DNA from 2 places in the Stenotrophomonas muris genome. Region 1 is predicted to be linked to the other one. Evidence: riboswitches for the same ligand, from Rfam matches in the RefSeq annotation. Region 1 holds a riboswitch; the other holds the start of a gene.

Evidence for each region. A riboswitch is a leader RNA that binds a small molecule or an ion and turns the genes downstream of it on or off. The one in region 1 is predicted to bind cobalamin.
Region 2: it holds a riboswitch for cobalamin, as region 1 does, so the genes downstream of both, ACUVWL_RS16375 (epoxyqueuosine reductase QueH) here and btuB (TonB-dependent vitamin B12 receptor) in region 1, are expected to answer to the same signal.

Annotation. Positions count from the first base shown of each region.
Region 1 is NZ_CP199879.1:3,202,126-3,206,619, reverse strand. It holds gene gph (phosphoglycolate phosphatase) at 1-399, shown strand, start outside; gene btuB (TonB-dependent vitamin B12 receptor) at 493-2,334, opposite strand; cobalamin riboswitch at 2,450-2,672, opposite strand; gene ACUVWL_RS14925 (histidine phosphatase family protein) at 2,815-3,393, shown strand; gene ACUVWL_RS14920 (TfoX/Sxy family protein) at 3,485-3,847, opposite strand; gene ACUVWL_RS14915 (GAF domain-containing protein) at 3,844-4,326, opposite strand; gene bioD (dethiobiotin synthase) at 4,395-4,494, shown strand, end outside.
Region 2 is NZ_CP199879.1:3,503,113-3,507,606, forward strand. It holds gene ACUVWL_RS16365 (bifunctional nicotinamide-nucleotide adenylyltransferase/Nudix hydroxylase) at 142-1,191, shown strand; gene ACUVWL_RS16370 (nicotinate phosphoribosyltransferase) at 1,256-2,665, shown strand; cobalamin riboswitch at 2,799-3,028, shown strand; gene ACUVWL_RS16375 (epoxyqueuosine reductase QueH) at 3,190-3,876, shown strand; gene pncA (bifunctional nicotinamidase/pyrazinamidase) at 3,932-4,494, shown strand, end outside.

The DNA.
Region 1 (4,494 bases):
TTCGATGGCGTGGCCGAAGCGCTGATGCAGCTGCGTGCACGCGCTGTTCCGCTGGCGATCTGCACCAACAAGCCCGAAGCGCTGGTGCCGCCACTGCTGCAGCACCTGGGCATTGGTGATGCGTTCGCGCTGGTACTGGGCGGCGATTCGCTGCCGCAGCGCAAGCCCAGCGGTGAGCCGCTGCGGCACATCGCTGCGCACTTCGGGCTGGCGGTGGATGCCTGCCTGATGGTGGGTGATTCGTTGACCGACTACCGCGCCGCCGAAGAGGCGGGTATGCCGATCGCACTGGTGCGTTACGGTTATCCGCGTGGCCTGGACCTGGCCACCGCACAGGCGGTGGCGGTGATTGACGACCTGCGTGAGTTGCCGGGGTTGGCCGCGGGCGTTCGGGTGTAGAGCCGAGCCCACGCTCGGCTGCTTCATTGCGTGAGCCGAGCATGGGCTCGGCTCTACAGTAGATCGGCGCCGGGCGATGCCCGGCGCGCGCCTTCATTTCGGCTGGTAACGCACGCTCAGCTGGTATTCGCGGCCGGGCTGGTTGAACCACGCCACCGTCTCGTAGCGGCGGTCGAACACGTTGGCGGCACGTGCCAGCAGCGACCACGCCGGCGTCAGCGCGTACTCGGCGCGCAGGTCCAGCGTGCCGTAGCCACCGACCTTCACCGCGTTGGCGGCATCGTCATAGCGCTTGCCCGCACCCTGCACGGTCAGGCCGGCGCGGAAATCGCCGAAGCGGCGGTCGACGTCCAGGCGCGCGGTCTGCTGTGCACGGCGCGGCAGCCAGTTGTCGAACTGGGTGCTGCCATGGGTGCGGTTGCGCGGGTCGGTGTAGCTCAGCTGCGCGTTGAGGTCGAAGCCGGCCAGCAGCACGCCACCGGTCAGTTCGGCGCCACGGATGCGCGCCTTCTCCACCTGCTGCATTTTCATCGTGGACGCATCGTAGGTGATCAGGTCATCGATGCGGGTCTCGTACACGTCCAGGCCCCAATGCCAGCCCTGGCCCTGCTGCGAAACACCGAGGTTGGCGCTCTTGGACTTCTCCGGCTTCAACGTCGGCACGCCGCTCCACGGGTCGTACAGGTCGCTGAAGGTCGGTGCCTTGAAGGCGGTGCCGTAGCTGGCATTGACGCGCAGGCCGTGGTCCAGCTGCATTGCCCAGCCGAGACTGCCGGTGGCGTGGTTGCCGAACTGCTGGTTGTCGTCGTTGCGTGCGCTGGCCTGCAGCTGATGGCGGCCGAAGCGGCCCTGGTACTGCACGAACACGCCGGTGTTGCGACGGCTGTCGACGAGGTAGCCCGCGCTGCTGCCGTCCAGGTTGTCTTCGCTCCAGTCCACGCCGGTGCTCAGCAGCTGGCTTCCGGTCAAGGTGAAGTCACCCTGCAGCGAGGCGCTGTCGCGGTGGGTCTGCGCGCTGCCGCGTGCGCCGAAGTCGCCGAAGTTGTCCGATTCGTTGTCGCTGCGGCCGACGTTGGCGGTGAACGCCAGGCGCCCGGACGGGGTGTAGCGCACCTTGCCGGCCAGCACCTGCTGGCGGGTTTCCGAGTAGTTGTAATAGCCGTCGTAGTGGTTCTTGCCGTCGGCGCGCAGCGCACTGCCTTCCACATTCCACTGGTCGTTGAAGGTGTAGCCGCCACGCAGGCTCTTGGACAGGTTGCGGTAGCCGTCGCGGTCGGGTTCGTCAGCGAAGCAGCCGGTGAACAGCGTCGCCGAGCCACGGCAGGCATCGACGCCATCGGAATGCTGGTAGGCGATGTCGGCGCCGAACCAGCCGCGTTCGGTGCCACCTCCGATGCCGCCGCTGGCTTCGCGCAGGCCGTTGTTGCCACCACCGAGCTGGAAGTGCGGAGCAAAATCGCCCTGGTTGCGGCGGGTGAAGATCTGGATCACGCCACCGATGGCGTCGGCGCCGTACAGGCTGGACTGCGGGCCGCGCACGATTTCCACGCGTTCGATCTGCGCCAGCGGCAGGTCCTGGTACATGGCCAGGCCGAGGTCGGCACTGTTGATGCGCACGCCATCGACCAGCACCACGGTGTGGCCCGAGTTGGTGCCGCGCAGGAACAGCGAGCTCTGCTTGCCGAGCCCGCCGGCATTGGTCAGGTTGATGCCGGCGCGGCCGCGCAGCAGTTCCTGCAACGAGGTGGCCTGACTGGATTCGATCTGCGCGCGGTCGATCACCTGGGCTGGTGCGATGCTGTCCTGCAGGGCGATCGGGGTGCGGGTGGCGGTGACCAGGATCTGGTCGAGCGCGGTGGTGTCATCGGCGGCCTGGGCCAGCGCGGGCAGGGCGGCCAGCACGGCCAGGGACAGCATTCGGGACTGCAGCTTCATGGGGGACTCCAGGTGCCACGCACGCCCGCGTGGCGAAGGGGAGGAGCCGCGAAGGCAGGCATGCGCCGACGCCGCAGCGCAGGCTGCGGTCATCCAGCGCCATGCCCACCGCACCGCGACCTGAGGCTTCCGGGCCGGTCTCCGGGCTTGCCGCCGGGTGGCGCGAGGCCACCGTCCAGCCGCCTTCCCATGCCTGCGGCACAGTGGCGTTGTTGCCTGGAACTGACGTGCTTACCGTTGCGGGGGCAGCGCCGGCCTGGCGTGGATTCACGCGTCACCGGCTTCCCGTTTCAACCTGCCGGCCGTGGCCGCAGGTCACCTGGAAGTGCGCGCAGTCTACGGCATCGCAGGCGGCCCGTAGCGTCGAGCGTACCCGACTGCCTTTGCTGTGCCCTTAGAATGGTCCCTCGATCCCGTGGTGCCGTTGCCGATGTCCGCCCGTTTTCCGCTGTTCCCGCGTTGCCTGTACAGGACGCACGCATGATCCTCGACCTGGTCCGCCATGCCGGCAACGGTCGCGATGAGTTCCTCGATGGCCGCAGCGATCCACCGCAGCTGGCCCGCCTGCCGCAGGAACTGGTCGACGCCTACGCTGCGCAGCCCTGGGAACGGGTGATCAGTTCGCCGCGGCTGCGCTCGCTGCACACGGCGATGGCCCTGGCCACCCCGCGCGGGCTGGACGTGGAAGCGGAGGAGGAATGGGAAGAGCTGGATTTCGGCGATTGGGACGGGCAGTCGCTGTTCGACCTGCCGGAGGATGCACTGGCGGCCTTCCATGCCGATCCGCATGCATACCCACCGCCCAACGGTGAGAGCTGGGGCCACTTCGAGCGGCGTATCGCGCGCGCGCTGGATCGACTGCTCGATGATGACGACCCGGTGCCAACGCTGGTGGTCAGCCATGGCGGCCCGCTGCGCATGGTGCTGTCGCAGGTCTGCGGCCTGCCGATGTCGCTGTGCTGGGCACTGCGCATCGACCACGGCACGCGCCTGCGGGTACGGCTGGAACGTGGCGAAGCCGGGCTGGCAGGCGAGCTGCTGGAACTGCAGCAGCCGTAACCCATCGGTAGTGCCGGCCGCTGGCCGGCAGTCTCAGGAATGTTGAAAAGACCACGCAGTTGCCGGCCAGCGGCCGGCACTACCGGTGCGGTCAATCCTCGTCCGCATCCTCGGTCACGCTGTCTTCCGCGTCATCGTCGGCATCGAAGCGCTGCTCATGCACCGGACCCGACGCCGGGCCGGCCGCCTTCAGCGGATGCGCGGCGATGCGTGCTTCGTAATCCTGCACCAGCGCCTCACGCTGCGGCTCGCTCAGTTCCTGCCAGTGGCAGTCCAGCAGCGCGCCTTCCAGCGAGTACAGCAGGTTCAGGCTGGGCTTGAAGCCGGCGCGCTTGACCTTGACGAAGGCGCCGACTGCGCCGGTCGCAACCAGGTCCTCGCGGCTGCGCAGGCCGACCTGGCGCAGCCACGCTGCACTCTTGGGGCCGATGTTGCGCAGCTTCGGTGCGCTCATCCCAGCGCCTCGACGAACACGCGGGCGATGGCTTCCAGGCCGGCCTGGTCATCGGCATCGAAGCGGCCGATCTTCGGGCTGTCGATGTCGAACACGCCGATCAGTTCATCGCCGCGCAGCAGCGGCACCACCAGTTCCGAACGCGAGGCCGAATCGCAGGCGATATGGCCGGGGAAGGCATCGACGTCGTCCACGCGCTGGGTCACGCGCTGGCTGGCGGCGGCACCGCACACGCCCTTGTCCAGCGGGATGCGCACGCAGGCCGGCAGGCCCTGGAACGGGCCGACCACCAGCTCCGTGCCGTCGTACAGGTAGAAACCCACCCAGTTCAGGTCGGGCAGGGCGTGGTAGACCAGTGCGGAGAGGTTGGCCGCGTTGGCGATGCGGTCGGACTCGGCGTAGACCAGGCCACGGGCCTGTTCCAGCAGCTGGGCGTATTGTTCCGGCTTGCTGCCGGTAAGCGAGGCATTGGCGAACATGCCCGCAGTCTAGCAAGCGCGCCGGGCCGGCGATAATGCACGCTCTGTTGCCCTGTTGGAGCCCATCGATGCCGTTGCCCGCTACGCTGCCGCCCGCCCTGTTCATTACCGGCACCGATACGGAGATCGGCAAGACCGCGGCCAGCACCGCGCTGCTGCAGGCGCTGC
Region 2 (4,494 bases), 300 kb from region 1:
AACAACGGCGCAGTCCGCGCACGCAATGCGCCGTTCAGCAGAAAGCACGGCTGCAGGCTTGACCCGCCCCGCCATCGGCGTAGCATCTGCAGCAAGCCAAGGGACAGACCCGCGGCTGCCACAACGACATGAGGGATTCTCATGGAATTCGACTATCTCGTCTTCATCGGGCGATTCGAGCCCTTCCACAACGGCCACGCCGCCGTTGCCCGCCTGGCCCTGAGCCGGGCCCGCAAGCTGATCTTCCTGGTCGGCTCTGCCGATACCCCCCGCAGCCTGCGCAATCCCTGGACCGTGGCCGAACGCGCCGTGATGATCCAGGCGGCCCTCGACGGCCACACCGACCGTCTGCTGATCCGCCCGCTGCGTGACCACCTGTACAACGAAGCACAGTGGATCGCCAACGTGCAGCGCCAGGTGGCTGACGCCCTGCGCAACGACGGTGCCGCCGCCGATGCCAGGGTAGGCCTGATCGGCATGGACAAGGATGCGTCCAGCTACTACCTGCGCGAGTTCCCGCAGTGGCCGCTGGTGGACGTGCAGCACACCGCCACCCTGTCGGCCACCGAGCTGCGGCGCTACCTGTTCGAGGCCGGCGACGTCGACTTCCACGGCGCGCTGCTGATGCTGCGTGGCAATGTGCCGGCGCCGGTGTACGACATGCTCGAAGCGTTCCGCAAGAGTGCGCCTGCGTATGGCCAGCTGGTGGCCGAGTACCGCTTCATCGAACAGTACAAGGCCGCGTGGAAGGATGCGCCCTACGCGCCCACCTTCGTCACCACCGATGCGGTGGTGGTGCATTCGGGCCACGTGCTGCTGGTGCGTCGCCGCTCGGAACCCGGCAAGGGGCTGTGGGCATTGCCCGGCGGCTTCGTCGGCCAGGAACAGAGCCTGCTCGACAGCTGCCTGCGCGAACTGCGCGAGGAAACCCGGCTGAAGATTCCGTTGCCGGTGTTGAAGGGGTCGCTGAAGGGCCAGCAGGTGTTCGACCACCCGGACCGCAGCCAGCGTGGCCGCACCATCACCCACGGTTTCCACTTCGAGTTTCCGGCCGGCGAGCTGCCGCCGGTGCGCGGTGGCGACGATGCCGACAAGGCACGCTGGATACCGGTGAGTGAGGCCCTGGACATGGGCCCGCAGCTGTTCGAAGACCACCTGCACATCCTGGAGTACTTCCTCGGCCGCGGCTGACCGGCCCGGCTTTCCCACTGGCGGATAGACCGCCGGTGCCACCCGACGCGAAGGAGCTTCCGTCATGCACTACCTCGATAATCTTCTCCTCAACACCGACAGCTACAAGGCCAGCCATTGGCTGCAGTACCCGCCGGGTACCGATGCCACGTTCTTCTACGTCGAATCACGTGGCGGCCTGCACGATCGCACGGTGTTCTTCGGCCTGCAGGCGATCCTCAAGGACGCGCTGGCACGGCCGGTCACCCACGCCGACATCGACGACGCTGCTGCGGTGTTCGCCGCGCATGGCGAACCGTTCAACGAGGCCGGCTGGCGCGATATCGTCGACCGGCTTGGCGGCCACCTGCCGGTGCGCATCCGCGCCGTGCCCGAGGGCAGCGTGGTGCCTACCCACCAGGCGCTGATGACCATCGAATCGACTGATCCGGCAGCGTTCTGGGTGCCGTCGTACCTGGAAACGCTGCTGCTGCGGGTGTGGTATCCAGTCACCGTGGCCACCATCAGCTGGCACGCACGGCAGACCATCGCCGCGTTCCTGCAGCAGACCAGCGACGATCCGCAGGGGCAGCTGCCGTTCAAGCTGCACGACTTCGGCGCGCGCGGTGTATCGAGCCTGGAATCGGCCGCGCTGGGCGGTGCCGCACACCTGGTCAACTTCCTCGGCACCGATACCGTATCGGCGCTGTGCCTGGCGCGCGCGCACTATCACGCGCCGATGGCCGGCTATTCGATTCCCGCCGCCGAGCACAGCACCATCACCAGCTGGGGCCGCGAGCGCGAGGTGGACGCCTACCGCAACATGCTGCGCCAGTTCGGCACGCCCGGTGCGATCGTGGCGGTGGTATCGGACAGCTATGACATCTACCGCGCCATCAGTGAGCACTGGGGTACCACCCTGCGCGATGACGTGATCGCCTCGGGCGCCACCCTGGTCATCCGCCCCGACTCGGGCGACCCGGTGGAGGTGGTTGCCGAAAGCCTGCGCCGGCTGGATGAAGCGTTCGGCCACAGCCTCAACGGCAAGGGCTACCGCGTGCTCAACCACGTGCGGGTGATCCAGGGCGACGGCATCAATCCGGACACCATCCGGGCGATCCTGCAGCGCATCACCAACGACGGCTACGCCGCCGACAACGTGGCCTTCGGCATGGGCGGTGCGCTGCTGCAGCGGCTGGACCGCGATACGCAGAAGTTCGCACTGAAGTGCTCGGCGGCGAGGGTCGAGGGTGAGTGGATCGACGTCTACAAGGATCCGGTCACCGACGCCGGCAAGGCCAGCAAGCGTGGCCGCATGCGCCTGCTGCGCCGCCTGGACGATGGCAGCCTGCACACGGTGCCGCTGCCGGCCAACGGCGACGACACCCTGCCGGACGGCTTCGAGGACGCAATGGTGACCGTGTGGGAGAACGGCCGCCTGCTGCACGACCAGCGGCTGGACGACATCCGCACGCGGGCGGCCGTGGGGCATTGAAGGTGCATCCCGACCGGGGTCAGAGCCCGCTGCGTGGCAGCGGGATCCGACCCCTTCCTTCCGCTGGGGCCGGATCCCGTTGCAGCGTAGCGGGTTCTGACCCCTGCGCTCTTGACCGGCGCCACCAACAGGTCCACCTTGCACACGCCGAAGGTATCCCTCCCATCGCTGCGGCGCGGGGAGGGATTTAAACGGGAATCCGGTGAAGCCGCCTCGCGCGTCCATTCCGGAGCTGCCCCGCAGCGGTGAATGGAAACGAATCCTGCCAACAGCACTGGGCTCGCGCCTGGGAAGCGGCGGGTAGTAGGTGGGCTGCGGCCCGTGTCCATCAGCCCGAATACCGGCCCCGGCCGGGGGACACGACCGTCCCCTGACTCGACCTGGAATCTCCGCGGGGAGGTTGCCGGGGCCGTCGTCGTCCTGCGCGTGCAGGCGGTGTGGCCGCGCGCGTCCTGTTCACGGTATCCGGCCAGACCCGTTCACCCACGCGCTGATGCATGGGCCACCGCCGTTGCCGGCGGTCCATGCGGTACCTGACGATGACCGAGCTCCAACGCCCCACCCTGACCCTGCCCGCCGACGGCAAGCGCCTGCTGCTGCATTCGTGCTGCGCGCCCTGTTCCGGCGAAGTGATGGAGGCGATCACCGCCTCCGGGATCGACTACGCGATCTTCTTCTACAACCCCAACATCCACCCGGTGAAGGAGTACGAGCTGCGCAAGCAGGAGAACATCCGCTTCGCCGAGCAGCACGGCATTCCCTTCATCGACTGCGACTACGACACCGACAACTGGTTCAGCCGTGCGCGCGGCATGGAAAACGAACCCGAACGCGGTATCCGCTGCACGATGTGCTTCGACATGCGTTTCGAGCGCACCGCGCTGTATGCGCACGAGCACGGCTACGACACCATCAGTTCGTCGCTGGGCATCTCGCGCTGGAAGAACATGGCGCAGATCAACGACTGCGGGATCCGTGCGGCGTCGCGCTATGAAGGCCTGCAGTACTGGGACTACAACTGGCGCAAAGGCGGCGGCGCCAGCCGCATGATCGAGATCAGCAAGCGCGAGCAGTTCTACCAGCAGGAATACTGCGGCTGCGTGTACTCGCTTCGCGATGCCAACCGCCATCGCCGCGAGAATGGCCGCGAGCGGATCAGGATCGGCCTGCTGTACTACGGGCAGGACGCTGGGACGCCACAGGGCGATTGACGTGCAGGCATGGGGCGGCCACGCTGGTCGCCCCTTCTGTTGTAGCGGACCTGCCATGACCGCCCTGCCCGCCGATGTCGCCCTGCTGGTGATCGACCTGCAGCCGGACTTCATGCCCGGTGGCGCCTTGGCCTGCGACCAGGGCGATGCGCTGGTGGCACCGATCGCCGATCTGTTGGCGCAGCGCCGCTACCGCACCGTGGTGGCGACCCAGGACTGGCACCCGGCCGACCATGCCTCGTTCGCCAGCCAGCACCCCGGCCAACGCCCCTTCGAGACCATCCTGCTGCACGCGCAGCCGCAGACGCTGTGGCCGGACCACTGCGTGCAGGGCAGCGCCGGTGCCGCGCTGCACCCGGGCGTGGACTGGACCGTGGCCGACCTGATCCTGCGCAAGGGCACGCGCCAACAGGTGGATTCGTACAGCGCCTTCCGCGAGAACCATGGCCCCGATGGCGAACGCCCGGCCACCGGCCTGGCCGGCTGGCTGCACGAACGCCGCATCCGCGAAGTGCACGTGTGCGGCCTGGCCCGCGACTACTGCGTGCTGTGGAGCGCGCAGGATGCGGTGAAGTCCGGCTTCCGGGTGAAGTTCCTGTGGGACCTGACCCGGCCGGT